2 linked regions of the Lichenicola cladoniae genome follow. The protein of the gene in region 2 interacts with the protein of the main gene of each other region in a pairwise test. Links are inferred from orthologs where the notes say so. Each region holds a gene or a part of one and is shown on either strand. Other genes may lie near its edges.

What was found.
Region 1: the proteins of HN018_RS11245 (region 2) and HN018_RS16225 interact in binary tests that used the Escherichia coli proteins (3 or more experiments, as listed by UniProt). The link is inferred for Lichenicola cladoniae from one-to-one orthologs.

What each region holds. Positions count from the first base shown.
Region 1 is NZ_CP053708.1:3,571,897-3,587,159, reverse strand. The notes cover bases 1,233-4,025. They hold HN018_RS16225 (ferredoxin family 2Fe-2S iron-sulfur cluster binding protein), read left to right. Parts: upstream 1,233-2,368; coding sequence 2,369-2,683; downstream 2,684-4,025. Other genes in these bases: mnmA (tRNA 2-thiouridine(34) synthase MnmA), read left to right, coding at 2,875-3,933; HN018_RS16230 (cysteine desulfurase family protein), read left to right, coding at 1,233-2,322. In the rest of the region: HN018_RS16235 (cysteine desulfurase family protein), read left to right, coding at 1-1,144; more of HN018_RS16230, read left to right, coding at 1,141-1,232; HN018_RS16215 (glutathione S-transferase), read left to right, coding at 4,042-4,704; HN018_RS16210 (glycosyltransferase family 4 protein), read left to right, coding at 4,728-5,837; HN018_RS16205 (O-antigen ligase family protein), read left to right, coding at 5,849-7,228; HN018_RS16200 (CobW family GTP-binding protein), read left to right, coding at 7,221-8,225; HN018_RS16195 (WD40 repeat domain-containing protein), read left to right, coding at 8,249-9,346; HN018_RS16190 (crotonase/enoyl-CoA hydratase family protein), read left to right, coding at 9,561-10,538; HN018_RS16185 (ATP-binding protein), read right to left, coding at 10,588-13,176; HN018_RS16180 (EAL domain-containing response regulator), read right to left, coding at 13,188-15,263. UniProt on the Escherichia coli protein: Ferredoxin are iron-sulfur proteins that transfer electrons in a wide variety of metabolic reactions. Although the function of this ferredoxin is unknown it is probable that it has a role as a cellular electron transfer protein.
Region 2 is NZ_CP053708.1:2,416,584-2,432,026, reverse strand. The notes cover bases 6,656-9,628. They hold HN018_RS11245 (HesB/IscA family protein), read left to right. Parts: upstream 6,656-7,936; coding sequence 7,937-8,320; downstream 8,321-9,628. Other genes in these bases: HN018_RS11235 (class I SAM-dependent RNA methyltransferase), read right to left, coding at 9,616-9,628; HN018_RS11240 (winged helix-turn-helix domain-containing protein), read left to right, coding at 8,468-9,562; HN018_RS11250 (SUF system Fe-S cluster assembly protein), read left to right, coding at 7,466-7,918; sufU (Fe-S cluster assembly sulfur transfer protein SufU), read left to right, coding at 6,999-7,469; HN018_RS11260 (cysteine desulfurase), read left to right, coding at 6,656-7,006. Also shown: HN018_RS11290 (phosphoenolpyruvate carboxylase), read right to left, coding at 1-116; HN018_RS11285 (DUF445 domain-containing protein), read left to right, coding at 309-1,619; HN018_RS11280 (SUF system Fe-S cluster assembly regulator), read left to right, coding at 1,720-2,199; Fe-S cluster assembly protein SufB, read left to right, coding at 2,207-3,700; Fe-S cluster assembly ATPase SufC, read left to right, coding at 3,697-4,467; Fe-S cluster assembly protein SufD, read left to right, coding at 4,464-5,750; more of HN018_RS11260, read left to right, coding at 5,747-6,655; more of HN018_RS11235, read right to left, coding at 9,629-10,941; HN018_RS11230 (DEAD/DEAH box helicase), read right to left, coding at 10,958-12,499; HN018_RS11225 (glycoside hydrolase family 15 protein), read left to right, coding at 13,417-15,225; HN018_RS11220 (CopD family protein), read right to left, coding at 15,255-15,443. UniProt on the Escherichia coli protein: Is able to transfer iron-sulfur clusters to apo-ferredoxin. Multiple cycles of [2Fe2S] cluster formation and transfer are observed, suggesting that IscA acts catalytically.

The sequences.
Region 1 (15,263 bases), 1.2 Mb from region 2 along the record:
GACCGGACATGCTCGCGGTTTCGCGAACGATCCAGTTTATTTCGACGCCAACGCCAGCGAACCCCTGCGGCCGGAGGCACGTGGCGCGCTGATCCGGGCGCTCGACCTCGTCGGCAATCCGAGTTCGGTCCACATGGCCGGGCGGCGGGCGCGTTCTGTGCTCGAGGAGACGAGGGAACGGATCGCCGCATGCTTCGGCGCCGACCCGGCCGGCCTGGTGTTCACCTCGGGCGGCACCGAGAGCGATGGGCTGGCACTGCATGCGCTCGGCGCCGGCCGCCGGCTCCTGATTGGTGCTACCGAGCACGACGCGATCCGTCGGGCCGCCGGCCCCGGAGCAGCCGTGCTGCCGGTCGCCCGGGACGGCACGCTCGACATTGCCGGCCTGGAAGCCGCGCTGGCCGGCCCGGGCGGCCCGGCGCTGGTTTGTATGATGGCCGCGAACAACGAGACCGGCGTGCTGCACCCGCTGGCCGAGGTGTCCGACCTCTGCCGCCGGTATGGTGCGCGCCTACATGTCGACGCCGTCCAGGCGGCGGGGCGGATGCCGTTGTCGCTGGCGGTGATCGGCGCCGACAGCATGGCGATCTCGGCCCACAAGATGGGCGGCCCCAAGGGTGCCGGCGCATTGCTGCTCTCCTCCTTGGTCGACAGGTTCATCCTGGCGCCGCTGATCGAGGGCGGCGGCCAGGAGCGTGGCCGGCGTGGCGGCACGCCCGCAGTGCCGGCGATCGCCGGGTTCGCGGCCGCGTGCGAGGCGGCGTGCACGACCCTCTCGTCGCAATCCCGCCTCGCCGGACTGCGGGACCGGATCGAGCAGGCGGCCCGAACGGCCGGAGCCGTCTGCATCGGCGCCGATGCGCCCAGGCTGGCTAACACCACCTGCCTCGGCCTGGCCGGGCGGCGCGCGGACGTGCAGCTCATCGCGCTGGACCTGGCCGGGTTCGCGGTCTCGTCGGGGGCCGCCTGCTCCTCCGGCAAGGTCGCGCAGTCGCATGTGCTGGCGGCGATGGGCCTGCCCGATCTGGCCGGCTCGGCGATCCGCGTCTCGCTGCCCTGGAACGTGCAGGAGCCGGACGTGGACCGCTTCATCGAGGCCTACATGTCTCTGGCCCGATCCGGGCGCCCGGGGCTGGCGGCATGAGCTATGCTCGCCGGATGATCTATCTCGACAACCAGGCCACCACGGCCTGCGATCCCCGCGTGCTGGACGTCATGCTGCCCTGGTTCACGACCAGTTTCGGCAACCCGCACAGTGCCGAGCATGCCATGGGCCAGCAGGCGGCCGATGCGGTCGAACAGGCACGCCGGCACCTGGCCGACCTGCTTCGTGCCGATCCGCGCGAGCTCGTCTTCACTTCCGGCGCTACGGAATCCAACAACCTGGCGATCAAGGGCGCAGCCCGCCAGGCAATGCGTTCCGGCGACCCGCGGCGCCGGGTCGTCACTCTGGCGACCGAGCATCCCTGCGTGCTGGAAACCGTGCGCGACCTTGCCGGAGAAGGGTTCGAGCCGGTCGTGCTGCCGGTCGAGCCGGACGGGCGGGTCGATCCGGACCGGCTGCGCGAGGCCCTTCGCGTGCCGACGCTGCTGGTCAGCATCATGGCGGTGAACAACGAGACCGGGGTGATCCAGGACCTTTCCTTGTTGGCGCCGATCGTGCACGCGGCCGGGGCGCTGCTGCACAGCGACCTGGCCCAGGCGGTGGGCAAGCTGCCGGTCGACGTGCGGGCGCTCGACCTCGATCTCGCCTCGATCAGCGGCCACAAATTCTATGGGCCCAAGGGTGTCGGCGCCCTGTTCGTGCGCCGCCGGCCCCGCGTACGGCTGGTGCCGCTGATGTCCGGTGGCGGGCAGGAGCGGGGGCTCCGGTCCGGAACGCTCCCCGCGCCGCTCGTGGTCGGCCTGGGCGAGGCGGCGCGTGTGGCAGGCGTGGACCTCGATAGCGAGACGGCCCGGATCGCCGCCCTTCGCGACCAGCTGCTTATCCGGCTGCAGGCGGTGATTCCCGGCATCCTGGTCAACGGCAGCCGCGAGCACCGCATCGCCGGCAATCTCAACCTCCGCTTCCCCGGAGGCGATGCGCTGGCGATCATGGCAGCGATGCCGAACCTTTGCGTCTCGACCGGATCGGCCTGTTCCGCGGCGGATATCGAGTCGTCGCACGTGCTCGCCGCGATGGGACTGAGCCGGGACCAGGCTGCACGAAGCTTGCGTCTGGGGATCGGACGTTTTACGTCCGCCGACGAGCTGGGCCAGGCCGCCGACATGCTGGCCGATGCCCATGCTCTGGTTCATTCCGGCATCCCCGTGCCGGCGTGACGCACCATCCCCTTTCACACAATCCGCTTCCCGGCCGAGGTCGACGATGCCCAGCATGACTTTCATCGAGCGCAATGGCGCCCCCCGCCAGGTCGAGGCGCCGCTCGGCCTTTCCGTGCTCGAGATCGCGCATCGTCACGGCATCGACCTCGAAGGTGCGTGCGAAGGCTCGCTGGCCTGCGCCACCTGCCATGTGGTGGTGGACCCGGCCTGGGCAGGCAAACTGGCCAAGCCGACAGAGGACGAGGAGGACATGCTCGACCTCGCCTTCGGCCTGGAGAAGACTTCGCGGCTCGGCTGCCAGCTCGTCATCACCGACGCCCTGGATGGCCTAGTCGTGCGCCTCCCCAAGACCGGCTAACCCGTGCGAGACCGCTCGATAATGCACTGTGCCGGCGATCCGACGCGACTTCCGTGCGATCCGATGCTCACGGCCGGGAGGCCGCTCCGCTTCGGTGCTCCGGTAGCCACGACGGGCGCTCCCGAAGGGGGAGCTCTCACTCGGCACAGCACATTCTCGAACGGTCTCGTTCTTTCGAGCAGGTGCTGCTGATGCGCATCTTGGCCGCCATGTCGGGTGGCGTGGATAGCAGTGTCGTTGCGGCGATGCTGGCGGAGCAAGGACATGATGTCGTTGGTGCAACGCTGCAGCTCTATGACCATGGTGCCAGCGCCAAGCGGAAGGGCGCCTGCTGCGCCGGCGACGATATCCATGATGCCAGGCGGGTCGCGGACCGGTTCGGCTTCCCGCATTATGTCATCGATGCGGAAGCGCGATTCCGCGAGAGCGTGATCGATCGGTTCGCCGACGCCTATGCTGCCGGCGAGACACCGGTGCCGTGCATCGCCTGCAACCAGGGCGTCAAGTTCACCGACCTGCTCGGCCTCGCCCGCGAGCTTGGCTGCGACGCGATGGCGACGGGCCATTACGTGCGCCGCGTCGACGGCAAGTCCGGCGCAGAGATGCATCGCCCGGTCGATGCCGGCCGCGACCAGAGCTGGTTCCTGTTCGGCACCACCCGCGAACAGCTCGCCTATCTGCGGTTTCCGCTCGGCGACCTGGCCAGCAAGGACGTCGTGCGTGCCCAGGCGCTGCGTCTGGGTCTGTCGGTTGCGGATAAGCCGGACAGCCAGGATCTGTGCTTCGTGCCGACCGGATCGTATGCCGACCTGGTGACCCGGCTGCGCCCGGAAACCGCCGAGGCCGGCGAGATCGTCGATGCCGCTGGAACCGTGCTCGGGCAGCATTCGGGTCTGGCCGGCTATACGGTCGGCCAGTCCAAGCGCCTCGGCAACGCGGCGATGCGGGATGGCGAACGGCAGCAGGTAGTTTCGCTCGACCCGGCTGCCCGGCGCGTGGTGATCGGCCCGCGCGGCCGCAGCAGCACCCGCGACCTCGCGTTGCGCGACATCAACTGGCTGATCGACGCACCGACGGCGCCCCTCCGCTGCCAGGTTCAGCTGCGTGCCCGCGAGGCAGTTCGTGCCGCCACCATCCATGGCAACGCGGTGGTGCTGGACGAGCCCGCCCTGCCGGCCCCGGGCCAGGCCTGCGTGTTCTATGATGGGTCTCGCATCCTGGGCGGCGGCTACATCCAGCGGACCGGCTGAGAACGCGTTGTGATGGCGATCCGACGTCCCTCCGCTCTTACCCGACACAATGCATTCTCAACCGGTCCGCGCCCCGTTAGATAGGCAGGTCTTTGGCGGAGCATGCAGATGAGCGACGGTACGCTGGTTCTCGGGACCAGGCGGTATTCCTCCTGGTCGCTGCGTGGATGGCTGATAGTGCGGCTGGCCGAGCTCGACGTTACCGAAGAGGTGATCCGGCTGGCGGGTGGGATCACCCCGGAAATCGCTGCCGCGACGCCCAACGGCTTGGTGCCGTATCTCGAGCATGACGGCAACCGGGTGTGGGAAAGCCTGGCGATCGGCGAATATTGCGCCGAGCTGGCGCCCGCGCTCTGGCCTGCCGATCTGCGCGCCCGCACCCATGCCCGCGTGCTATCCGCCGAAATGCATGCGGGCTTCCGGCCATTGCGGCTCGCCATGCCGATGAACCTGGGGCGCAACCATCCATTGGCCGGCGGGATCGCGCCCGATGTCCAGGCGGATATCGATCGGCTCGATCAACTCTGGAGCACGACCCGCGCGAAATACGGCGCCGGCGGCCCCTTTCTGTTCGGACCCGCGTTCACCGTGGCCGACGCGATGTTCGCTCCGGTGGTGGCCCGCTTCATCTCGTATGGCGTGCGGCTTGGTGCAGCCTCCTCCGCGTATCGCGATGCGGTGCTGGCCCATCCGCTGATGGTGGAATGGTACGAGGCCGCCACCCTGGAACCGGCCGACTGGCAGCTCGATCGCTATGAGAGCGTCGCCTGATCATAGCTGTCGATGATCCGCGCGTGGCGATCGTGCTGCCGCCGCGCGAGGGTTTCTCGCCGGATGCGGTCGGCGCCATCGGGCTGCTGGTGCACCGGCTGTCGGACCCGCAGGACCTGATCCTCGGACGGAAGCTGTCGCAGGCACCATTCGCCGACCGGCACTTCTGGCCGGTGCAGGCGCCGGATTGGCCACGTGACCCGTTCGTCCGAGGTGGGGGTGCCCGTTATGCCGCTGCCGCCGCACGGATGCTGGCGCCGACACCTCCGGATTTGATCGAGGTTCAAAACCGGCCGGAGGTCGCGTCGATGCTGGCCCGACGCTTGCCGCGCATTCCCGTCTGCCTGTTCCTCCATAACGACCCGCAGGACATGCGGGGCGCCCGGTCGCCGCGGGCCCGGCGGGCGCTGGCCGGGCGGATGCGGATCGTCGCGGTCTCGGACTATCTGCGCAGCCGCTTCCTCGAGGGCGTGGGGCCGGGCGTCACGATCGGGCTCCTGCCCAACTGCCTGGATCTGGCAGCGCTGCCACCGCCCCGTCCCGCCGAGGCACGCGAGCGGTTGATCCTGTTCGCCGGCCGGCTGGTCGCGGATAAGGGCGCCGACAGCTTCGTCGCCGCGTGCGCGCAGGTGCTGCCGTCGCTGCCCGGCTGGCGTGCGGAGATGATCGGCGCCGACCGTTTTCATCACGGCGCGGCCGATACACCGTTCCTGGCCACGTTGCGTCCGGCGGCCGGACGGGCCGGCGTGACGCTCGCGGGCTACCAGCCGCATGCCGCTGTGCTGGAGGCGATGGCGCGGGCGGCGATCGTCGTCGTGCCGAGCCGGTGGATGGAGCCGTTCGGAATGACCGCGCTGGAGGCGATGGCCTGCGGCGCGGCCCTGGTCTGCTCCGGGCGTGGCGGCCTTGCCAAACTGGTGGCCGATGCGGCCCTGGTGATCGATCCCGATCGGCCCGAAACGCTGGCAGCCGCATTGCTGCGGCTCGGTCATGGCCAGACCGAACGTGCACGGCTATCCGGGGCGGGGCTTGCCCGTGCCCGCGGATTCGACCTACCGGAAGCCCGCGCCCGGCTGCGGACCCTTCGCCATGACGCACTGGCGTCATTTCCTTGGATACCGCGTTCGCGCTAACCCCTGTGCCGATGTCTTCACCCTCTCTGTCCCGTCCCACGGCGATCCGCCTGCTCGACCGCCTGTGTCTCGTCGCGGCACTGCTGTGTCCGGTCTTCCTGGTGCATGGCCGTGGGATTGCCGAGGCGATGATCGACATCACCGCCACTGCCTTCCTGCTGCGATCCGCCATCAGCCATGACTGGCTCTGGTTGCGAACGCGCTGGGTGCCCGTATCGCTGTTCTGGTGGCTTTGGCTCGTCATGTGCTCGCTGCCCGTCGGGCCATTCGGCATCGGCGGCTGGCCCGATTTCGGCCAGGCACTTGCGACCCTGCGGTTCCTGGTGTTCGTGGCGGCGCTCCAGCATGGGGTGCTGTCGGACCCGCGGTCCCGCCGGCTCATGCGCGGGTTGCTCGTGGCTGCCTGCCTGTACATCGCGGCGCAACTGCTGCTGCAGGCGGTGACCGGCTACAATCTGTTCGGCGATCCCCGCTTCCACGACGGTACCCTGACCGGCCCATACGACAAGCCGCGTGCCTCGGCGCCGCTGTCCCGCCTGCTGCTGCCGGTGATGCTGGTCGCGAGCACCTGGATTGCCGACCGCGCCGGGTCCACGAATCGCCATTCTCGCTGGTGGCTGCTTGCGGCCTCGGTGCTGCCGTTGCTGGCGGGGCTCGCCGTGATGGTGCTGGCGGGCCAGCGGATGCCGATGCTGCTGGTGCTGCTCGGCCTGGTCGTGTCGGGGCTGGTGCTGCGACGGCTGCGGCTGCCGCTGCTGGCGGCTCTTGCCGCGGCGCCGGTGCTGATCGCGATCAGCGCGTTCGTCTCGCCGCACAGCTTCAAGCACCTGGTAGTGCTCTTCGGCACGCAGATGCATGACTTCCCGAACAGCCCGTACGGGTTGATCTATAATAGAGCGCTGGCCATCGCGATCGCCAACCCGTTGACTGGGCTCGGTTTCGACGGCTTCCGCAACGGATGCCCGCTACCCGCCTACTTCCAGGACTGGCCCCCCTGGAGCCTGAACAACGGCAGTGGCGGTGGTGCCGCGATCTGCGTCCAGCACGCCCATAACCACGTTCTGCAGGCACTGACCGACTCCGGCCTGATCGGGCTGGCGATGTTCTGCGCCATGGTGGTTGCCTGGCTCGTCGCCCTCGGGCGGGGCCTGGCCCAGGGCGCGGGCGGAACGCGGCAGGCCTGGCGGGTCGGCCTGTTCGCCGCGGTGTTCATCCATGAATGGCCGATCGCATCGGCCAGCGCATTCACCAACATGCCGCTCGGCGGATGGTTCTTCCTGCTCCTGGGAACAGGGCTGGCAGAAGCGTCCGGGATAGCCCGATCCCCTGTGCAGACTGCAGGCGCCGCCTATATCCAGGCCAACACGGACAGTGAGAAACAACATGGCTGACGCGATGACCGATCCCAGAGAACAGGCAGTGGCCGAGCCGGGCCTGGTCCCGGTCACCGTGCTGACCGGCTATCTCGGCGCCGGCAAGACCACGCTGCTGAACCACATCCTGACCGGGCAGCACGGCCGTAAATATGCGGTGGTGATCAACGAGTTCGGGGAGCTCGGGGTGGATAACGACCTCGTCGTCGAGAGCGACGAGGAAGTGTTCGAGATGAACAACGGCTGCATCTGCTGCACCGTGCGCGGCGACCTGATCCGCATCCTGGGCGCGCTGATGAAGCGCCGGACCAGGTTCGACGGCATCATCGTCGAGACCACCGGCCTCGCCGACCCGGCGCCGGTCGCCCAGACCTTCTTCGTCGACGACGATATCCGCGCCCGCACCCGCCTCGATGCGGTGGTGACCGTGGTCGATGCGCTGAACCTGCCCGCAAGGCTCGAGGACAGTCCCGAGGCGCGGACGCAGATCGCGTTCGCCGACGTCATCGTACTGAACAAGACCGACCTGGTGGACGAGGCCACGCTGGTGGCGCTCGAGGAGCGGATCCGTGGCATCAACCGGTTCGTCAGGCTGCATCGCGCGGTGCGCGGCAACGTGCCGATCACAGACGTGCTGGACCAGGGCGGCTTCGACCTCGGCCGGGCACTCGAGGTCGCGCCGGACTTCCTGGAGAACGACAGCCACAGTCATAACGAGGACATCACCAGCCTGTCGTTCGAGGTCGACGAGCCGCTCGACCAGGGCAAGTTCCAGGCCTGGATCGGGGCACTCCTGCAGGAACAGGGCGGCGACATCCTGCGCTCCAAGGGCATCCTGAGCTTTACCGGCGAGAACCGCCGGTTCGCGTTCCAGGCCGTCCACATGATGGCCGATGGCGATTTCATCGGCGCCTGGAAGCCAGACGATGCGCGGACGTCGCGGCTGGTGTTCATCGGTCGCAACCTGAACCGACCCCGTCTTCGCCGGGGCTTCGAGAGCTGCCGCGCCCGATGAGCACTTCCACAGGAGACGCGGCCATGGAGGCAGCTTTGTCCGATCCCGACCATCTGCTCCGGACGCGTGGCATCACCCATACGGTCGATGCGTTCGTGCTCGGATGCGCATTCTCGCGCGATGGTAGCCTGGCCGCCTTCGCAACCGGCGAGGGCGAACTGCATCTCGCATCGTCTCCTGCCAGCGGCGGCAACTGGCGCGTGGCGGCAGCGCATGACGGTGCAATTCTCGGCCTGGCGCCAGACATCGCCGGCCGTGGCTTCCTGACCGGCGGCGACGACAACCGCCTGTGCCGTGTCGACGGCGACACCCTGGAGGCGAGCGTGCTCGCCAGCGGCCGTCGCTGGGTCGAACATGTGGCAAGTTTCTCGGAGGACAAGCCGGGTTCGGCGAAACGCCCGGGCAGCGATGGCGGCAAGGGCCTGATCGCCTCCGCGGTCGGCAAGCAGGTCGAACTCCGCGACGCCGAGGGCAAGCTGCTCAGGACGCTCGACCACGACAGCACGGTCTCAGGCATTGCCTTCGACGCCAAAGGCAAGCGGATCGCCGCCTCGCACTATAACGGCGCCTCGATCTGGTTCGCCAACTCGAGATCCGACACGCCGCGCCTGCTGACCTGGAAGGGCAGCCATATCGGCATCGCCATCCACCCCGACGGCGAGGCGGTGGTCACTGCGATGCAGGAGAACGAGCTGCATGGCTGGCGGCTGTCCGACAGTCACAACATGCGCATGAGCGGTTATCCGCAGAAGACCCAGTCGTTCAGCTTCTCCCGCAACGGGCGCTGGCTCGCCACCAGTGGCGCCGAGGTGGTGGTGCTGTGGCCGTTCTTCGGCGGCGGGCCGATGGGCAAGCCGCCGGTCGAACTGGCCGGTGCGCCGAATTCGATGTGCACCCGCGTCGCGTTCCATCCGCAGCATGAACTGGTCGCGGCCGGCTTCGCCGATGGCACTGTCCTGATGTCCGATGTCGCGACGAAAAGGGTTTTGCCGGTATGCGGTCCGGGCGACGGCGGAGGCAGCAGTTCGGTCAGTGCACTGGCGTTCAATCCCGCCGGAACGTTGCTGGCCTTTGGTTGCGAAAACGGAAGGATGGCGGTCGTCGATCTAGCTGCCCGCTGATGATGACCGCCCTAATACAGGGATCGTCTCACATTCCATTTCATGTGACGTCCGTATCTAAAAATAGAGATAAGTCTGCGTGACAGTAACGTTAACTGAATAAGGATGTAGCGGGGGGATACCAAGACGGCACACACTGTTGGGGTTGCATGGACGAACCGCGCCTGGGTTCGTCTGTATTCGCAACGCTCAGCATCTACAAAAGGATTGTGCCGTGACCTTTATCAATAAGCAGGCCCAGCATTTCAGCGCGCTCGATACGACCGAACAGCCCGGAGCATCTTATGCCTCTCCGATCTTCGGCGGGAGCGACGATCATCATGCGGTCGTGGATTTCGATCATCTGGCAAACCGCTATGATCCCGATGCTCGGACGTTCTGGAGCATGATGCAATTGCGTCATGGAACCGTCCGGGTCACTCCGCCATTGTTGCGCGACGTTCTGTCGACCCATGGCGTTGTCAGGACCCTGCGGGAGCGCCAGATCGCCCGGAACCAGGATCCGGTCCAGTATTTCGTGTTCGGCTCGGATATTCCCGGCATCTATAATCTTGGTGGCGACCTGGCCCTGTTCGCCGATCGTATCCGCGAGCGCGACGAGACCGTGCTGCGCGACTACGCGCACCTCTGCATCGACGTGATTTTCAACAATCACGTCGCCTTCCACCAGCCGATCATCACCATCGGGCTCGTGCAGGGCGACGCACTCGGTGGCGGTTTCGAAAGCGCTCTGTCCTACGACGTGCTGGTTGCCGAGCGCAGCGCGAAGCTCGGTCTCCCCGAGGTGCTGTTCAACCTGTTTCCGGGCATGGGCGCCTATAGCTTCCTGCGACGCAGGCTCGATGCCGCACGTGCAGAAGCGATGATCATGTCCGGCCGCCTCTACACCGGCGAGGAACTGCATGCGATGGGTGTCGTCGACGTGCTTGCCGAAGATGGCGAGGGCGTCCTGACGGTCCGGAACTACATCGCCCGCAACAGTCGCAAGTTCAACGCACATCATGCGCTTCTGCGCGCGCGCCGCCGTGTCAACGCGATCACCGAGCAGGAACTGCGCGACGTGGTCGAAATCTGGGTCGATGCCGCGCTGCAGCTCGGCGAGCCCGACCTGCGCAAGATGGAGCGCCTGGTCGCGGCACAGCGGCGCCGGCTGATGGCGATGGAGCCGGCCCATGCCGTAGCGGCCGAATAAGGCGCGGGAACGCGGTGATCAAGCGTCCGTCTCCCGACAGCCAGCGGCTTCATGTCGGAAGCTCGCTCGCTGCGGATGGCGTGCGCAGGTACCGATTTGGGGACTGCGCCACCGCCCCTTCCAATCGAACGACCTCGTCGCTTACGCGTCGTGCCAACTCGACGCCGCGGGTCTGCAGTTCCGCAGGCCCGACGTCGCGGCACGACTTGCAGGCTTCCTGGATCGCCAGCGCGCCGACGTTCGCGGCGCAGCTGCGCAGCGCGTGGATCTCGCTGCGAAACATCAGCAGGTCGCCATCCTGCGCCGCACCGGCGATATTGCCTGCCAGCAGGACCGCATCGCCGGCGAAGCTTGCGACCATTTCGTCAAGGAACTCCTCGCCGCCGAGTGTGCGAAGGTTATCCAGCATCTCGTCATCGAAAATCGGGTGCTGCGGCACCTGCCTGATCGGCAGCATCGCCGCGGATGATGACCGATGCGATTGCGAAGACGCCGGGGGGGCGGCCGGATGCGCGATGCGCTCCAGTGCGGCGGCGAGCCGAAACACCTCGATCGGCTTGGTCAGGCAGGCATCCATTCCTGCTTCAAGACAGTCGCGCTCTGTCTCCTGCGTCGCATCTGCCGTCAGCGCCACGATCGGTACGCGTGGCTCGCCGAGCGACGCGAAGCGATAGAGTTTCGTGGCCTCGATCCCGTTCATGACCGGCATGTTGACGTCCATCAGGACAATGTCGAACCGTTCCTGCTCCAGTGCGTCGAGCGCTTCGACGCCGTTCCTGACCAGCCGCATCGAATGACCCGCGCGTTCCAGCACTTTCGCGACGACACGGAGATTGATGTCGTTGTCGTCTGCTACCAGCACATGCAGGCTTCGTTTCGGAACCGCATTCGATCCAGCTACGCTGTCCGGTTCCGCGTGCTGTTCCGGCCTGGCGGCCACCTTGCGGAGGGCGGCGCGAAGTTCGGCCGGATCGGGACGCTGCGAGATCCAGGTTCCGACATAGCGCCGGATCGCGATGTCGGCCGGCGGGCCGGTCTCCGCGAGTGTCGCCACGCCGATGATCGGCACGTCCGCGGAACCGAGGAAACGGCCGGTCTCCTCGTCGAGCGTAGCCGCCGGATGCAGACTGTCACGCTGCAGCAGAAGCAGGGTTCGGAGACGGACGCCCGCGTTCGGCTTCCGTGCCAGCCGTGCCAGCGCGTCCGGCTCATCCGACGCGCGCTCGGCCTCCAGTCCGAGTGCTTCCAGTTGCCGCTTGATGCGTCCGCCCATGAGCGCATCGTCGCAGAGCAGCACCACCCGGATGTTTGGAATCGCCATCTGATCGGTCGGTGTGGTTGCGGCAACGACCTCGTCGCACTCGATGGTGAACCAGAACGTGCTGCTTTCGCCGAAAACGCTCTCGACGCCGATCGTGCCGCCCATCAGCGTCACCAGCTGCCGCGCGATGGTGAGGCCGAGGCCGGTGCCGCCGAAGCGGTCGATGATGGTCGGCTCGGCCTGGGTGAAGCTTTCGAAAATGCGTTCGCGCGCTTCCTGCCTGATGCCGATGCCGGTGTCCGATACCTCGAAGCGGAAGCGTAGACGCTCCGGACCGCACGGCCTGGCATCGACCGAGATCATGACCTCGCCGGCCGAGGTGAACTTGATGGCATTGCTTGCCAGGTTCAGCAGCACTTCGTGGAGATGGCGGCGGTCGGTCCGGATGATTTCCGGCACGCGCTGCGTGACATGGAAGCGCAGCCGGAGGTTCTTGAGGCGTGTCTGCGGGCCGAGCAGTTCGCGGATGTCCGCCAGCAGGTCCGGCAGGTCGAACGGCTCCAGCCGCAGCGGCATCCGGTTCGCCTCGATCCGGGAGAAGTCGAGGATGCCGCCGATCAGCGACAGCAGCGCCCGGGTCCCGACATCGAGGGCATCGGTCAGTTCGCGCTGCTCCGCCTCGAGCGGCGTACCCCGGAGCAACGAGGTCGAGCCCAGGATGGCGTTCAGCGGCGTGCGGAGTTCGTGGCTGACATTGGCGAGGAACCGGCTCTTTGCGCGATTGGCTTCCTCGGCGATACGCTTGGCCTCCGAAAGCTTGCGGATCAGGCCGCTCGCGTAAGCGGGCAGGACCAGCAGGGCCAGCAACAGGCTGCCGGACAGCATCGGCTTGCCGGACCAATAGGGCGTCGTCGCGACCACGACACCGAAGCTCGCCAGCGCCACGCCCAGCGTCAGGAACAGGTAGCCCAGCCCGAACCGGAAGCCGTTGCCGAAGATGATCCAGAGATACAGCGGATAGAAGCCGGCATTGGCGCTGCCGCTGATATGCATTTCCGTGCCGAGCGCGGTCAGGTCACCGATCATCGCGACGATGCGACGCGGGTGCGAGATGCGCGGCTGCAGCACCATGGCGGTGATCAGCACCAGCGCGAACGCGAAGTAGACGGCGCAGGCCTGTAGGCCCGTAAACATGTCGGGGGACGGAACGAGCCAGAGGTAGGTCGCGATCAGCGCGCAGAAGATAAGCCGGTTGAAGCCCATCTCGTGTTCCAGGTCCGGCCGCTCCCGGAGCCTTGCCTGCAGACCTTGAGCAATCGCGCGAAGCCCGGCCACCCGGCCGGCAGTCCAGCCCTGAGCCTGTCCGGCCTCAGCCAAGACGGCCGGCCTCAGCCAAGATGGGTAGACGCGAGCTCGCGCCGGAGCATGGCTTGCAGCGCGTCGGTCGGCAGTGGCCGGCTGAAATAGAAACCCTGGATCTCGTCGCAGCCTTCGCCGGCCAAGTGGGTGAGCTGTTCGACGGTCTCGACGCCCTCGGCCACCACGGTGATGTTCAGGTCGTGCGCCAGGCTGATGATGTTCCGGACGATCGCCGCGTCGTTGACGTCGGTGCGCAGGTTCCTGATGAAGGACTGGTCTATCTTCAGGCGGTTCACCGGAAAGCTCCTCACATAGTTCAGCGACGAGTAGCCGGTTCCGAAATCGTCGATCGCGAGGCGGACGCCGAGCAGGCGCATCTGGTTCAGGACCCGGGCCGCCGCGTCGAGATCGTCCACCAACTCGTGTTCGGTCAGCTCCAGCTCTAGCAACGACGGGTCCAGGCCCGTCTCGTGCAGGACGGTGGTGATCAACTCCTGCGTCCGCAGGGTGCCAATCCGGACGGGTGACAGGTTCACCCCGACCGCGATCGGCTGCAGGCCGTTCTTCTGCCAGATCATCGCATCGAGGCAGGCGCGCCGCAGCACCCAGTCGTCGATCTCTCCACCGAGGCCACCCTGTTCGGCGATGACCAGGAAATCGCCGGGCGCCAGCAGCCCGTCGACCGGATGGTTCCAGCGCAACAGCGCCTCGACCCCGGCGATGCGCCCGGTCAGCAGGTTCATCTGCGGCTGGTAGTGCAGCACGAACTCGTTCGAGCGCAACGCCTGGCGCAGTTCCCGGCGTATCCGCTGGATCCGGCTGATGCGCTCGTTCATGTCGGTGACGAAGAAGCGGTAGCTGTTCCGCCCCTCGGCCTTGGCCTGGTACATCGCCAGATCGGCGTTGCGAATCAGTTCCTCGGTGTCGGTGCCGTCGGTCGGGAAGATGGTGATGCCGATGCTGCCGCTGATCGTGATCTCCTGGCCGTTCTGCATCGAGGGCTGGCTGATCCGCGCGATGATCCGCGCCGCCAGTTCGGCCGCCTGGTCCGGGTGGTCGATCTGGGTCTGCAGGATCGCGAACTCGTCGCCGCCGATGCGCGCCACGGTGTCCTGCTTGCCGGCGCAGGCAATCAGGTGGGCCGAGACGGTCTTCAGCAGGATGTCGCCGAGATGATGGCCCATCTGGTCGTTGACCTCCTTGAACCGGTCGAGGTCCAGGTAGTGCAGCGCGATCAGTCGTTCGGCCCGTCCGCCGCGCGACAGCCTGTGCTGCAGGCGTTCGCGCAGCAGCGCCCGATTGGGCAGGTCGGTCAGCGGGTCGTGGCTGGCCACATGCTGCAGGTGCTGCTCGGCGCGCTTGCGTTCGGTGATATCGAGCGAGGTGGTCAGCACGCTGCCGATGTCGCCGGAACCGTCCCGCAGCGGCGATTTCGTGGTGAGCAGGATCCGGCGCCGACCCTGCTGGTCGGTGACTTCCTGTTCGAAGGCCTGCAACGGCTTGCCACTCTTGAACACAAGCAGATCCAGCGACCGGCTGCGTTGCTGGTAGTCATTGCCGAACGACACGGCTCCGGACCCGAGCCTTTCAGGCTGGTCCGCGTACTGGTCAGGCACGCGCCGATCGGGTGCACCGTGGTCGGTCAGTTCCGACTGCGACGCGTTGATGAACACGATATGGCCGTCCCGATCGGCCGCGCTGATGAAGGCCGGCACCGTATCGATGACCTGGGCAAGGGCTTCCCTGCTGTCACGCATCAGTTTCTGGTGCGAGAGCTCGCTGTTCTTCAGTTCCAGCTCTAGATCGCGTGCACGGGTCTCGATGATGCGGTGCTGCCGATGCATGCGGAGCAGGTTGCGGCCGCGCGTAATGAACTCGGCATGGTCCACCGGGCTCTGCAGAAAGTCGGTGGCACCCGCTTCGAGCGCCTGCAGGCGAAACGACCGGTCATCGTAGGCGGTGATGACGACCACCGGGATGTCGGCGCAACCGGGGCAGGAACGGAACCGCCTGGTGAACTCCGCGCCGTCCAGATGCGGCATCTTGAAATCGGTCACGACAAGGTCGGGCTGCACCGTTTGCAGATGATCAAGCGCTACCAGAGG
Region 2 (15,443 bases):
GGGTCTTCCTCCTGGCGCTCCACGAGTTGCCCGGCGAGAGCGATCAACTGGTCCAGCCGCTGGTCGGGCGGCCGGATGTGGACGGGATCGGCCGGAGGCGGCTGCAGATCGTTCATGATGCGTGTCACGCTCCGTGCGGCAGGCCTGATGAAGGGGGGTGGGAGGGCGATAGCCGTGTGAGACGACCCGTTCCACCGTTCCATGTCTGACACGGAACGGCAATATCGGCACGGCTTGGTCGCGGTCGTGGCAAGTGTGTTACGAGGTCCTGGTTGGGTACGACGGCAGGTTGGTGATATCGAAACGTCATGACTGCACGGCCGGACACGGTTCCGGAAATCTCCCCGAACATCACCGGCGACGCCGATATTGCGGCAAGGCGCGGGCTTGCCCGGCAGAAGCGGCATGCGACCGGGCTGCTCGTGGTCATGGCGGGTTTCACCCTGGGCAGCTACGCGTTCGGGCATGGCTACTGGATCGGCCTGCTCCAGGCGAGCGCCAAGGCCGGGCTGGTCGGCGGTCTGGCCGACTGGTTCGCGGTGACCGCCTTGTTCCGCCATCCGCTCGGGCTGCCGATCCCGCACACCGCCATCGTGCCGGCCCAGAAGGAACGGTTGGGGCGGGCGCTCGGGAGCTTCATCGCCAGCCACGTCTTCACCGAAGCGGAAATCGAGCGCGCCTTGGGCCGGCTGGACATGCCGCTGCTGCTGCGTGGGATGCTGATGGACCCGCGCACGGCGAGCCTCATTTCGGGAGCGTCCACCAAGATCCTGCCGCATCTGCTGGATGGGCTCGAGGCTGGGCGCGCCCAGGAACTGATCGCGCGCCTGGTGCCGAGACTGCTGAGCGGCGGCGCGCTGGCGCCGGTGGTGGCGCGTGCGCTGCGGGCACTGGTGGACGGTGACCGCCATCAGGAGGTGCTGTCGTTCCTGCTCGACCAGATCAGGCTGCTGCTGAAGAGCCGCGAGGCGCACCTGCACCAGCTGATCGAGGACAGGGTGCGCGAACAGGGTGGCCGGCTGATGGGCTGGGCGATCGGCGGCTCGATCGCCAGCCGGGTGCTGTCCGCCATCAACACCGAACTGGAGCGAACCGATCCACGGGACTCAGAGCTGCGCGAGGCGGTGACGGCCTGGATCCGCGACGAGATCGACCTGATCGAGACCGATCCGCAGCGGGGCCGGGATCTCGGCGAGATGCTGCGCGGCCTGGTGACGCATGAGAGCATCCGCCTGTGGGTGCTCGATGTATGGGCGCGGACCCGCGGCGTGATCGAGGGCGATCTCGACCAGGACGAGAGCTGGGTCCGACGCCTGGTGTCGGACGCCGTGGCCCGGCTCGGGCAGGCGCTCGAGACGGACCAGGCGGTGCGGGCCGGGATCGACCGGGCCGTGCTGGCGATCACGACGCAGATGCTGCCGACGGTGCGTGACCGGATGTCCGGTTTTATCGCGCAGGTGGTCGGAAACTGGGATACGCGGTCGATCACCGAGAAGCTGGAGCTGCGGGTCGGGCCGGATCTCCAATTCGTCCGGATCAACGGCACGCTGGTCGGATCGCTTGTCGGAGGGCTGCTGTATGTCTTGCTGCATGCACTGTTCGGCGGCCAGACAGGTTAAATAACAGGCAGTTGCTCCTTGACGATGAGATGGATCGGGCTCATCTCCTCGATACAGGACAACACCGGTCCTGGATGAGTTGAATTCGGGTCATGGTGCCATGTTGAGGTTGTCAAAGCTGACGGATTACGCGGTCGTCGTATTGGTGCGCCTGTCGCATCATGACGGGGTCGCCACATCACCTGCGTTGGCGCTCTCGACCGGTGTTCCCGAGCCGACGGTGGCGAAGGTGCTGAAAGCGCTCTGCGCCTCCGGGCTGGTCGCATCGCAGCGAGGGGCGCGTGGCGGATACCGCCTTGCGAAACCGCTGGCGTCGATCCCGGTCGCGTCTGTCATCACCGCGATAGATGGCCCGATCTCGCTGACCGCATGCGTTGATGGCGCGACCGGTGGGTGCGAGGCGCAGGGAACCTGTCCGATCCAAGGTCGATGGGACCCGGTCAACGACGCCATACGATCGGCTCTGACCAATATTACGCTGGCACAGATGGACGTGTCCTGCTGCGCCAAGTCCATGCCTGATTTTTCGAGACGCTATCCGGATGTTGCATCCGGTCCTGCCATGAATGCTGCCGAGTGAGGCCCTGATGCCTGCTGTTGCCGATACACTGACTGCCGTCGAGGCTCTTACCCAGTCCAGCTACAAATGGGGATTCGAGTCCGCGATCGAGATGGACTTCGCGCCCAAGGGGCTGAACGAGGATACCATCCGGTTGATCTCCGCCCGCAAGCAGGAGCCCGAGTGGCTGCTGGAGTGGCGCCTGAAGGCTTTCGCCGCATGGAACACCATGCAGGAGCCGACCTGGGCGAAGCCGGTGCATCCGCCGATCGACTACCAGGATGCCCACTACTACGCGGCACCGAAGAAGAAGCCGGGACCCAAGTCGCTCGACGAGGTCGATCCGGAATTGCTTGCCGTCTACGAGAAGCTCGGAATCCCGCTTAAGGAGCGTGCCATCCTGGCCGGCGTCGAGCCGGCCGAGGGCGAGGATGCCGAGCGTCCGCAGGTTGCGGTCGACGCGGTGTTCGACAGCGTTTCCGTGGCGACCACGTTCCGTACGGCGCTGGCCAAGGTGGGGGTGATCTTCTGTCCGATCAGCGAGGCGGTGCGCGAGCATCCCGAGCTGGTGCGCCAGTATCTGGGCAGCGTCGTGCCGGCAGCGGATAACTTCTATGCGGCATTGAACTCGGCGGTCTTCACCGATGGCTCGTTCGTCTACATCCCGAAGGGTGTGCGCTGCCCCATGGAGCTGTCGACCTATTTCCGGATCAATGCGCGCAATACCGGTCAGTTCGAGCGCACACTGATCATCGCCGAGGAAGGTGCGTCCGTCTCGTATCTCGAAGGCTGCACCGCGCCGATGCGCGACGAGAACCAGCTGCATGCTGCGGTCGTCGAGCTGGTCGCGTTCGACGACGCGTCGATCAAGTACTCGACGGTGCAGAACTGGTATCCGGGAAACTCGGAAGGCCTGGGTGGCATCTATAACTTCGTCACCAAGCGTGGCGCGTGCCGCGGTGCGCGTTCCAAGATTTCCTGGACCCAGGTCGAGACCGGTTCGGCGATCACCTGGAAGTATCCGTCCTGCATCCTGCAGGGCGAGGGTTCGGTCGGCGAGTTCTATTCGGTCGCGGTGACCAACAATCACCAGCAGGCCGACACCGGCACCAAGATGATCCATATCGGCAAGAACACGCGTTCGACCATCGTCGCCAAGACGATCAGCGCGGGCCAGTCCGACAGCACGTATCGCGGCCTGGTCAAGGTGATGCCGAAAGCGTCGGGCGCTCGCAATTTCACCCAGTGCGACAGCCTGCTGATCGGCGATCGCTGCGGGGCGCACACGGTGCCCTACATCGAGAATCGCAACATGACCGCGAAGATCGAACATGAGGCTACGACCTCGAAGATCTCTGAGGACCAGCTGTTCTATTGCCGCAGTCGCGGCCTGGCGGAAGAGGATGCGGTGGGCCTGATCGTGAACGGCTTCTGCAAGGACGTGTTGAAGGAGTTGCCCATGGAATTTGCCGTGGAAGCACAGAAGCTGCTGCAGATCAGCCTCGAGGGAAGCGTCGGATGAGTGCGTTCGTCAAGATCGAAGGCCTGTCCGCGACCATCGACGACCAGGGTACGCCGAAGCATATCCTGAACGGCCTCGATCTCGAGATCCCGACCGGCGAGATCCACGCGATCATGGGGCCGAACGGCTCGGGCAAGTCGACGCTGTCGTACGTGCTGGCCGGCCGCGAGGATTACACCGTGACCGGCGGTTCGGTCTCCTTTCGCGGGCAGGATCTGCTGGCGATGGAGCCGGAGGAGCGTGCGGCGGCCGGTGTGTTCCTGGCGTTCCAGGCGCCGGTCGAGCTCCCGGGCGTCAACAACGCCAACTTCCTGCGTACCGCGGTCAATGCGGTCAGGCGCGCACGTGGCGAGCCCGAGCTGGACTCGATGCAGTTCCTGAAGGCGGCACGGGCACAGGCGAAGCTGCTGTCGATGCCCGAGGACCTGCTCAAGCGGAACGTCAATGTCGGATTTTCCGGCGGCGAGAAGAAGCGCAACGAGGTGCTGCAGATGGCGATGCTGAAGCCCAGCTTCGCGATCCTCGACGAGACCGATAGCGGCCTCGACATCGATGCGTTGCGGATCGTGGCCGAGGGCGTGAAGGCGCTGCGCGCGCCGGATTTCTCGGCACTGGTCATCACGCATCACCAGCGCCTGCTGGACTATCTGGTGCCGGATCGTGTGCACGTGATGGCGAACGGCCGCATCATCCGCAGCGGCGGACCCGAGCTCGCCCATCAGCTCGAGGCGCAGGGTTACGCCGGCTTCCTCGCAGAGGCCGCATGAACGCGATCCTGCCCCTGGGGTCAGCCGAGCCGGCTGCCAATGCGGTCGGGTTCCTGGCGCATTACGAAGCAACACGCGACCGGCTTGCCGGTGATGTCTCGGCGCGGGACGAGGCGGCGAACTGGCTGCGCCGTCATGGCTTCCCCAGCCGGCGTGAAGAGGCGTGGCGCTACACCAGCCTGCGTCCGGTCTGGGACACTGCATTCGAGCAGCAGTCCGTCGACGGCGCGGCGGCCGAGCGGTTGTTCCGCGCGGTGATGACGAACGCCGGGCTCGACGTCGATGGCGAGGCGGCCTTGAAGCGCCTGGTGTTCGTCAATGGCGTCCTGTCGACTGCATTGACAACGGCATCGCGCGCGCTGTTCACGGGTCCCGAGCTTGGTGAGCCGCTGCGGCATCCGATGGTGGCCCTGAACACGATGCTGGCCACGGACGGGGCGACGATCCATGTCCCTGCCGGGGTCGATGGCGGGCGCCTGCTGATCGTGACGCTCGGACTCGGCACGGGCGGAGCGGCCGCCTTCCATCTGCGGCACCGCATTGTGCTCGAGCAGGGCGCATCGCTTTCATTGTTCGAGATCGCATCGGGCGAAGGCACTTACCTGCACGAGACCGTTTCCGATTTCAGCGTGGCGCTCGGCGCCCATGCGCGACATGTCCGACTGCAGCAGGATGCACCGGATGCATTCTCATTCTCGACCATTCGTGCGGCCGTGGCCGAACGGGGCGCCTATGACGGGTTCAACCTGGCCCTGGGCGCTTCGCTGGCGCGGCATGAAGTGCATGCGACGCTGAGCGGTCCGCACGGTGCGGTTCATGTGAATGGCGCGCAGCTGCTGGGTGGGCAGCAGGTGGCCGACCTGACCAGCGTCATTTCCCACGAGGCGCCGGACTGCATCTCGCGCCAGACCGTCAAGAACGTCCTGACCGAGCGCTCGCGCGGCGTGTTCCAGGGCAAGATCTTCGTCGCCCGGATCGCCCAGAAGACCGATGGCTACCAGATGAACCAGGCGCTGCTGCTCTCGGAGAATGCCGAGATCGACTGCAAGCCTGAACTCGAGATCTACGCCGACGACGTGAAGTGCAGCCACGGCGCCACCGCCGGCGCGCTCGACGAGGAGCAGCTTTTCTACATGCGCAGCCGTGGCGTTCCGGAAACGGAAGCGCGGTCGATCCTGGTGCGTGCATTCCTCGACGATGCGCTGGCACTGGTCGAGGACGAGCTGGTTCGTGGCGTGCTGGACCGTGCGGTCGAGCACTGGTGGGTCGGGAGGATTACATGAACGAGCTGTCGCGCACGATCCCGATCTTGCACGCCGAGGGGCCGGACCTCTCCTATCTGCGTGCGGATTTCCCGATCCTGTCCGAGACGATCCGGGGGAAGCCGTTCGTGTTCCTCGACAGCGCTGCATCGGCACAGAAGCCGAACGTGGTCATCGATGCGATGTCGCATGCCATGCGGACCCAGTATGCGAACGTGCATCGTGGCCTGCACTGGATGAGCGAGCGTACGACGGACGCCTACGAGGGCACGCGCGACAAGGTGGCACGGCTGCTGAACGCCGCGTCCCGCGAAGAGATCGTGTTCACCGGAAGCTCCACCAACGCGATCAACCTGGTCGCGCACAGCTACGGATCGCTATTGCGGCCGGGGCAGGCGGTGGTGATTTCGGAAATGGAACACCATGCCAACATCGTGCCCTGGCAGATGCTGCGTGACCGGTCCGGGATCGAGCTGCGGGTGATCCCGGTGACCGATGCGGGCGAACTCGATCTCGTGGCGTTCGAGGCGTTGCTGGCGGACCGCAAGGTCGGGCTGGTTGCCGTCACGCACATGTCGAACGTGCTTGGCACGGTCACGCCGGCGGCACGGATCGCCGAGATGACCCATGCGGCCGGCGCGAAGCTGTTGCTGGATGGATCGCAGGCGGTGGTTCATCGCCCGGTCGACGTGCAGGCACTCGGCGCCGATTTCTATTTGTTCACCGGCCACAAGCTGTATGGCCCGACCGGGATCGGCGTGCTTTGGGCCCGGCGCGAGTTGCTGGAGGCGATGCCGCCATTCCTGGGTGGCGGCGACATGATCGGCTCGGTCAGTTTCGAGCACACCACCTGGGCGGAGGTGCCGCACAAGTTCGAGGCCGGCACCCCGGCGATTATCGAGGGGATCGGGCTCGGTGCGGCGATCGACTATGTCGAAGCGATCGGGCTCGATGTCATGCAGGCGCACGAGGCGGCACTGACCCGGCATGCGCTGGCACGGCTGGCGGGGATCGAGGGTCTCCGGGTGATCGGGCAGGCGCCCGAGCGCGGCGGGGTTATCTCGTTCACCATGCAGGGTGCGCATGCGCATGACATTGCGACGTTGCTGGACCAGAACGGCATCGCGGTGCGGGCCGGAAATCATTGCGCGGAGCCGCTGATGCGCCGGATGGGCGTCAGCAGCACCGCGCGGGCAAGCTTCGGGATCTACACCACCATGGGCGAGATCGACGTCCTGGCGGACACGCTGGACCGGGTGAGGCGCTTCCTTGTCTGAGGCAGCGACCTCGTTCCGGACGGCAGCATCGCTTTACCAGGAGCTCGTCGTCGAGCGGGCAAGGCGGCCGCTGCATGCGGGCGACCTCGACCCGGCCGACGGCGCCGGTGACGGCAGCAACCCGCTCTGCGGCGACAAGGTGCGCGTGTCGGTGCGGCTCGACGCCCATCGCCAGGTTGCCGAGATCGCGCATCGAACGAGGGGTTGCGCGATCTGCGCGGCTTCGGCGGACCTGATGGCGGATAGCGTCGTGGGCCTGGACGAGCTTCGGGTCGAAGCACTGTACGGACGGCTCGATCATCTCATGCAGCAGGGCGCGGATGCGGTCGGAGCGGACGGGCGGGAGCAGCTTGGTTTGCTTCTCGCGTTCTCCGACCTACATGACTACAGGTCACGCAGGAAGTGCGCGACGTTGCCGTGGTCCGCGCTACGCGCGGCGTTCAAGTCGGCGGAGGAACCATGATGGACATGATGGTCAACCAGAACCCTGACGGGGACGAGTCGGTCGAACGGAAGCTGCCGAACTTCAATCTGGCGTCGCGTCCGGCGGACGATGTCGAGACGAAGAGTGTCGTCTCGGCCTGGACGCCGGATGGCGAAGTCGCCGGGGCGGTGAGCGAGGATGACGTGATCAGCGCAATCGCGACGGTCTATGATCCGGAAATCCCGGTGAACATCTACGAGCTCGGCCTGATCTATGCGATCGACCTGCACGAGGACGGGCGCATCAAGGTCGAGATGACCCTGACCGCGCCGGGATGTCCGAGCGCGCAGGAACTCCCGGTGCAGGTTCGCGAAGCGGTCATGACCATTCCCGGCGTGACGGCATGTGATGTCGAGACCGTGTGGGATCCGCCGTGGGATCCGAGCCGGATGAGCGACGACGCTCGCCTGTCGCTGAACATGTTCTGAGCGGAAAAGGTTAGAGCCATGAACAGCATCCAGATCGACCAGGCCGCAACCGCCGCGCCGAAGCGGCGCGCATTGCCGCCATTGATGTCCCTGTCGGATCGCGCCGCGGAGCGGCTGCAGAACCTTTATGAAACCGGGCATGCCGGGGAGCTTCTGCGCATCAGCGTCGGGACCAAGGGTTGCTCGGGCCTGTCCTATGACATGAACTGGGTCCCGGCCGCCGGACCAAGCGACGAGGTGGTGACCGACCGTGGCCAGACTGTGCTGGTCGATCGCAAGGCATCGCTGTTCCTGATCGGCACGATCATGGATTACGAGGTCAAGGACCTTTCCGCCGGGTTCGTGTTCGTCAATCCGAACGAGAAGGGCCGCTGCGGCTGCGGCGAGAGCTTCCACATCTGATCCTTTTCCGGTGAATTCGGCCGATATGGCGGGCGCTTCCTGAAGGACACGCTCTCCTCGTCGGAGGCGAGGCGGATTGCTCTGGCAGCGCAGGGGTTCGCCCAACCCCGGCCGGCCGGTCCGGTCGACCAGGGCCATTTGCGACGCGTGATCGAGCGGCTGGGACTGCACCAGATCGACAGCGTCAACGTGGTGGTGCGGGCGCACTACCTGCCGCTGTTCTCGCGACTCGGCGATTATCCACGCGAGCTGCTCGACACGGCTGCCTGGGGCCGGACACCCAGATTATTTGAATACTGGGCGCACGAAGCGTCGCTGTTGCCGCTCAATCTGCAGCCGCTGCTGCGGTGGCGTATGGTACGTGCCGAGCGTGGGCAGGGCATGTGGGGGCGGCTCATGCCCTTTGCCGGCGAGCGTCGTGGCGAGGCTGACGTGCTGCTGGCGCGGATCGCGGCCGACGGCCCGGTCGCTGCCTCGGATGTCGCGGAAACTCGGGCCAAGAGCGGCTGGTGGGAGTGGAGCGATGCCAAGCATGCGCTCGAGTGGCTGTTCTGGGCCGGTCGGATCACCACGACCATGCGGCGCGGCAGTTTCGAGCGTGTGTACGACCTGACCGAGAGGGCACTGCCACGTGCCGTTGTCGACGCGCCGACACCGGACGAGGTGGATGCGCAGCGCATGCTGATGGAGCGGTCTGCCCGGGCGCTCGGCGTCGCGACGGCGAGCGATCTGCGGGATTACTTCCGGCTCAAGCCCGACGACGCGTATCCCCGTATTCGCGAACTGGTCGATGCGGGCCGGCTGTTGCCGGTTCGGGTGCAGGGGTGGGCGCAGCAGGCCTATCTTCATGCCGACGCACGCATGCCCCGCAGCATCGTTGGGCAGGCGTTGCTGGCACCATTCGATCCGCTGATCTGGGAACGATCGCGGGCGGAACGGCTGTTCGGGGTTCGTTACCGGATTGAGATCTACACGCCCGCGGCGAAGCGCGTTCACGGCTACTACGTGCTGCCGTTCCTGATGGACGGGCGGATCGTGGCGCGTGTGGATCTGAAGGCGGACCGGCAGAACCGGGTGCTGCTGGTCCAGAGCGCGCATGCAGAACCGGATGGTCCTGCCGGCGTGGCCGAGCGTCTGATGGCCGAACTGGTGCTGGCGGCACGGTGGCTTGGACTAGATCACGTCGCGATCATCGGCTCAGGCGACCTCTGCAAATCGCTCCGTAATGTGCTGATCTTATAGAATTCGGGGTTTGGGGCCTACGGCTCCAACGGGTCCAGGGCAGCGCCCTGACCTTACCGCGGCGGTCTCACCAGCGGCCCACGTCGGGTCGCGATGGTCTTGGTGAACAGGCTGACGCTCTCCGCCCGGGCCGACCATAGAAACTGATCGATCACCGTAACCTGCTGCAGCTTGTATCCGGCGTCGGCGAGGAGCTTGGCGTCCTGCGCGAGGGCGGTCGGGTTGCAGCTCACGTAAATGATGTTCGGCACGCCGGAGGTCGCAAGTTCGCGCGCCTGGGCGCCGGCGCCTGAATGCGGTGGGTCGAGTACGATTGCGGTGGCACCGGCGAAGTCGCGCGCCATAACCGGCTGGCGGTTGAGATCGCGCAGATGCACCTCGACCCGCCGCCCGGCTCCGGCGGTACGAAGGCAACCGACCGACAGGGGATTGCCCTCGTAGGCGATTACCCGGGCCCTTTCCGATAGCGGGAAGCTGATGGTGCCGCAGCCGGCATAGAGTTCGACCACGCGCGCGCTGCGTGGGAGGCGTGCGGGGAGTGCAGCCAGCACCGCATCGGTGATCGCATGCTCCCCTTCGATGGTCGCCTGCAGAAATGTACCGGTCGGTGGGGAGAGGGTGGCGCCGCTGAAGCTGTGGGTTGCCGGAGCGATGCTGCAGATCGTTTCGGGGACGGCGCGGCCGCCTTCGAGTTGCCAGGCGATACGCGGCACGCCGTTCGTCAACGCGAACTCGGCCAGGATGGTGCGGTCGCGCGGCACCAGCGGCGCATCGGACGACAGCAGGATGTCCGGGCCGCTATCGAGCAGGTTCACACTGGCCGATCCGATGCGGCGGAGCCCCTGCAGGCGGGTGAGCACGGCCTGGAGCGGGGCGATCAGCGTAAACAGTTGCGGGATCAGGACGTGGCACTCGGTCAGTGCGATGACCTCGTCGCTGCCTCGCACGTGCAGGCCGACAATGACGCCGTCCGGACCACGACGCACAGCCATATCCATCCGGCGCCGGGTGCGCGGCGGGCTCTGCGTGGCCTTGATACCGGCGGGGACGGTGAAGCCTGCATTGCGCAGTGCGTCGCCGACCAGGCCGGTCTTCCAGGATAGCAATGCGGCCCGGTCGAGGTGCTGCAGCACGCAGCCGCCGCATTCGAAGAACAGGCTGCAGGGAGGCACCACACGGTCGGGGCTTGGCGACAGGATCTCGGTTGCGGTCGCGCGACCGCGGCCGATGGTGCGTGCGGACACCGTCTCGCCGCCGAGCGCGTAGCGGACATGGACGGGTGCGCCGCGCTCGCGGGAGACGCCGTCACCTTCGATGCCGAGGCTGTCGATCCGGGCGGTGAAGGACGGGTTCGCCATGGGATCGGGGGGCGACCTCATGGCGTCCGGCACGTGATCAGTCCCGGCCAAGCGCCGGTGCTGGGTAATCCTGCTCCATGTCCACCGGATCGGGTCTGCGGGCCCGGGTCGGCAGCAGCATGAAGGCGGGGACTTCGTCTCCGAAGCCGGTCACGGCCGGGCCGAGATCGTCCGGACGATGACGCTGATCGCGACGGCCGTCCTGCGGCTTGGCATCGTGGCCACGATCGGGACGACGTTCTGCCGACTGCCGGTCGTTGGACGGCCGATCGCTGGCTTGCCGCTCGTTCTGGGGCCGATCGTTTTGGGGCCGGCGGTCGCTGCGGGCTTCGGCCGCCTGCGGCTGCGCCTGACGGGCGGGCTGGCGCTCGACCGGACGATCGGTCTCGGCGGGACGCGTGCGCGCGCGGTCGGGTTCGCGGCGATGCTCTTTTGCCTCGGGGGCGACCTTCGGCTGGTCTTCGGCGCGTTTCTCGGTATGGCGATTGTCCGGGCGCCTCTCCGGCGTACGGCCTCTGCCCCCGCGACCGCCACGGCGGCCATCGTCCTCCGACCATGCGGCGGTGTTGATCCCCTCGACCTCGAGAGGCGGGATCGACTGGCCGGTCAGCTTCTCGATCGCGGCGACGAAACCGCGGTCGTGCGGGGTTGCCAGAGTGTAGGCATGCCCGGACCGGCCGGCGCGGCCGGTGCGGCCGGTGCGATGGACATAATCCTCGGCATGGATCGGCACGTCGAAGTTGAAGACGTGGCTCAACCCGCCGATGTCGATGCCACGGGCCGCCACATCGCTGCAGACCAGCAGCTTGATCTCGCCGAGCTTAAACTTCTCGAGCGTGGAAGTGCGGACGCTTTGCGGCAGGTCGCCGTGCAGCGCGCCGGCGGAGAAGCCGTGCTTGACGAGCGATTTGTAGAGGATGTCGACGTCGCGCTTGCGGTTGCAGAAGATCAGCGCGTTCGAGACGTTCTCGGCGCGGATCAGCTTGCGGAGCGCCTTGCGCTTGTCGACGTCCTCGACGATGGCCAGGCCGGCAACGATCAGGGCGGCGACCGTGGAGGGCCGGCTGACGGTGATTTCCTTGGGATTCTGCAGGAAGGCATCGGCGAGGCGACGAATCTCCGGCGCCATCGTTGCCGAGAAGAACAGCGTCTGGCGGTTCGGCGACAGCAGCGTGACGATGCGCTCGACGTCGGGAATGAAGCCCATGTCCAGCATGCGGTCGGCCTCGTCGATGACCAGCGTCTTGGTCTGGGTCATCAGCAGGCCGCCGCGCTCGAACAGGTCGAGCAGCCGTCCGGGGGTGGCGATCAGGACATCGACGCCGGCGTTGAGGGCGGCCTTCTGGTCCTGCATGCTCTCGCCGCCGATCAGGAGGGCGTGGGTGAGCTTGGTATACTTGCCGTACATCACGAAGTTCTCGGCAACCTGCAGCGCGAGTTCGCGGGTCGGCTCGAGGATCAGCGAGCGCGGCATCCGGGCGCGGGCGCGGGACCCGGACAGGATGTCGAGCAGTGGCAAGGTGAAGCTGGCGGTCTTGCCGGTTCCGGTCTGGGCAACGCCGAGGACGTCGCGACCCATCAGCACGTAGGGGATCGCCTGTGCCTGGATCGGGGTCGGGTGGCGGTACCCCATCTCCTCGATCGCACGCTGGATCGGCTCAGACAGGCCGAGCGAAGAGAACAACGGCAGTGCCTCGGCTTCGGTCACCGGAGGAACGACGATGATCGCATCGGGGGCGCGGTGGTCACCGGCATCGCCCGGAGGAACCGTGGCGGCATCTTCCGGAACGACAGCGGGCGCCTCGTCAGCAACGTCAGCCGGCGGCGCGACAAAACCTGCGCCGGCGACGTGCAGCGGTGCGGACGTGAGGTCGAGCGACTCGGCTTCGACGGGAGTGTCCGTAGTCGGTGCTGCAGGGGCTTCGGTCAGCTCGGGTATAGCCAGCTGTTCCGGCTCGGCGGCCGGCGTGTCGCCGAGGACTGGCGACGGGACCTCCGGCGCGTCCGGGATTGCCTCCGTCACGAGCTCTGGCGAGGTCTCGACAGGACGATCTGCCGCTTTCACGCGCTTGGAAGGAGCCCGCTTCCGCGGTGCCTTCCGCTTGGGAGCAGCGTCGTCCAGGGTCGGGTCAGCGGTCTGACCTTCAGTCGTGCCGGTTATGGTGTCGCTCAAAACTTTCTCGAACCTGTCAGTTTGCGGAACAAGGGATGTTGCCGCTTGGAGCCGGCCGCGGATGCGGCGGACAGGTCGGCGGGTCTCTTGACGGCCCGGCTGAGTTGCCGTTGTTACAACGACCGCCAGCATCATGAACCCGAAGACTCGCTCGTCTGCAGGTTGGGCCGTGCTGCGTATCCCTATATGGCCTCGTAAAGTCAAGCTTCCAGCCGTCGCCACAACAGCCGGGTCGTTTCGATCCGGTGCTCATTGGCGTCCCCGTGGGAACCCCTGATTATGGGTTCCGTTCAACGGACGCCTATTAGACCAAGGGGTTGAATTTGCCGTATTCCCCACTTCCGATCGAGGATTATGGCCTCATCGGCGACTGTGCCAGTTGTGCCCTGGTAGGCCGCAACGGGTCGATCGACTGGCTGTGCTGGCCGCGCTTCGACAGCGCGGCGTGCATCGCCGCCCTGGTCGGAACCGAAGAGAACGGTCGCTGGCTCGTGGCGCCGGTCGAGTTCGTCACCAGCAAGCGGGCCTATCGCGATAGCGGAATGGTCCTGGAGACGATCTTCGAGACCCGGACCGGGCGCGTCGCCCTGATCGACTTCATGCCGATCGACGCGGCGGCGCCTACGATCGTCCGGATCGTTGAGGGCCGTGGCGGCCAGGTCGAGATGACCAACAAGCTCAAGCTGCGGTTCGACTACGGGACATCCATACCTTGGGTAACGCGCCTGCCGGATGAGGCGGGGATCACCGCCATCGCCGGTCCGGCGCTCGTGGTACTGCGGACCGAGGTGCCGCTCGAGGGCGAGGATATGCGGACGGTCTCGAACTTCACCGTCAAGGAGGGCGAGCGTTTCACCTTCGTCATGAGCTACGGTCCGTCGCATTTGCCGGCACCGGCGGCGATCGATGTCGACCAGGCACTGAGCCACACGCTGACGTACTGGGAGGAATGGGCCGGCCGGTGTGCCTATGACGGTCCGCATAGCCATGCGGTGAAGCGGTCCCTGGTGACGCTCAAGGCCCTGACCTTCGCGGAGACCGGGGGCATCGTCGCCGCTCCCACGACCTCGCTGCCGGAGCAGATCGGTGGCGGCCGGAACTGGGACTACCGGTTCTGCTGGCTTCGCGACGCGACCCTGACCCTGGTCGCGATGATGGCCGGTGGTTACTACGACGAGGCGCGACGCTGGCGTGATTGGCTGCACCGCAGCGTCGCCGGCAGTCCGGAACAGCTGCAGATCATGTACGGCATCGCCGGCGAGCGGCAGCTCATGGAGTGGGAAGTGCCGTGGCTTGTCGGCTACGAGGGCTCGGTTCCGGTCCGGGTCGGTAACGCGGCGGCAGGCCAGCTGCAGCTCGACGTGTATGGAGAAGTCATCAGCGCGCTGCATCTGGCGCGGCGCGAGAATCTCCGCCAGGCAAATTATGGCTGGTCGTTGCAGCTCGGGTTGCTGGAGCACCTGGAGACGATCTGGAAGGAGCCGGACGAGGGGATGTGGGAGGTCCGCGGCGGACGCAAGCAGTTCACCGTGTCCAAGGCGTTCTGCTGGATGGCGTTCGATCGCTCGATCAAGGACATCGAGGACTACGACCTGCCCGGGCCGGTCGAGCGATGGCGCGCGGTTCGCGACGAGATCCACGCGATGATCTGCAGCGAGGGGTTCAACAAGGAGAAGAACAGCTTCACCCAGTCGTTCGGCACCGATGCGCTCGATGCAGGGCTGCTGCTGCTACCGGTGATCGGGTTCCTCCCGGGCGACGACCCACGTATTCTGGGCACGGTCGAGGCGGTGGAGCGCGAGCTGCTGGTCGACGGGTTTGTGCTGCGCTACCGCACCGACGAGACAGCGGACGGGCTCAGCGGGGGCGAAGGCGCGTTCCTCGCCTGCAGCTTCTGGCTGGTGGACAGCTACGTCGTGCTCGGACGCTATGCCGAGGCGGAGGCACTGTTCGACCGCCTGGTCGGGTTGTCGAACGACCTCGGCCTGCTGGCCGAGGAATACGATCCGCATCTGCGACGCCAGGTCGGCAACTTCCCGCAGGCATTCTCGCACGTGGCCCTGGTCAGTGCCGCCGTGCATCTACGCAACCGCAAGGTGCCAGTCCGTGGAGAAATGGAGGAGGCCGCCTGACGGACGGCGGCTCCCCCCGGGGGCAGTACCTAGAAGTTGTGTCCCAGCGATGCGATCACGACGACCACGATGCCGAGCAGCAGGTTCATGCTGACCATGGACCTGATCTTGTCGAAGGTTGCAGGCTGGGGACGGAGTGCCCGACGCGCTTTCCGGAACGGCCCGAAGAACGTGTAGACAAAGATCAGCGCCATCACGACGCCGATGCCCTGCATCGC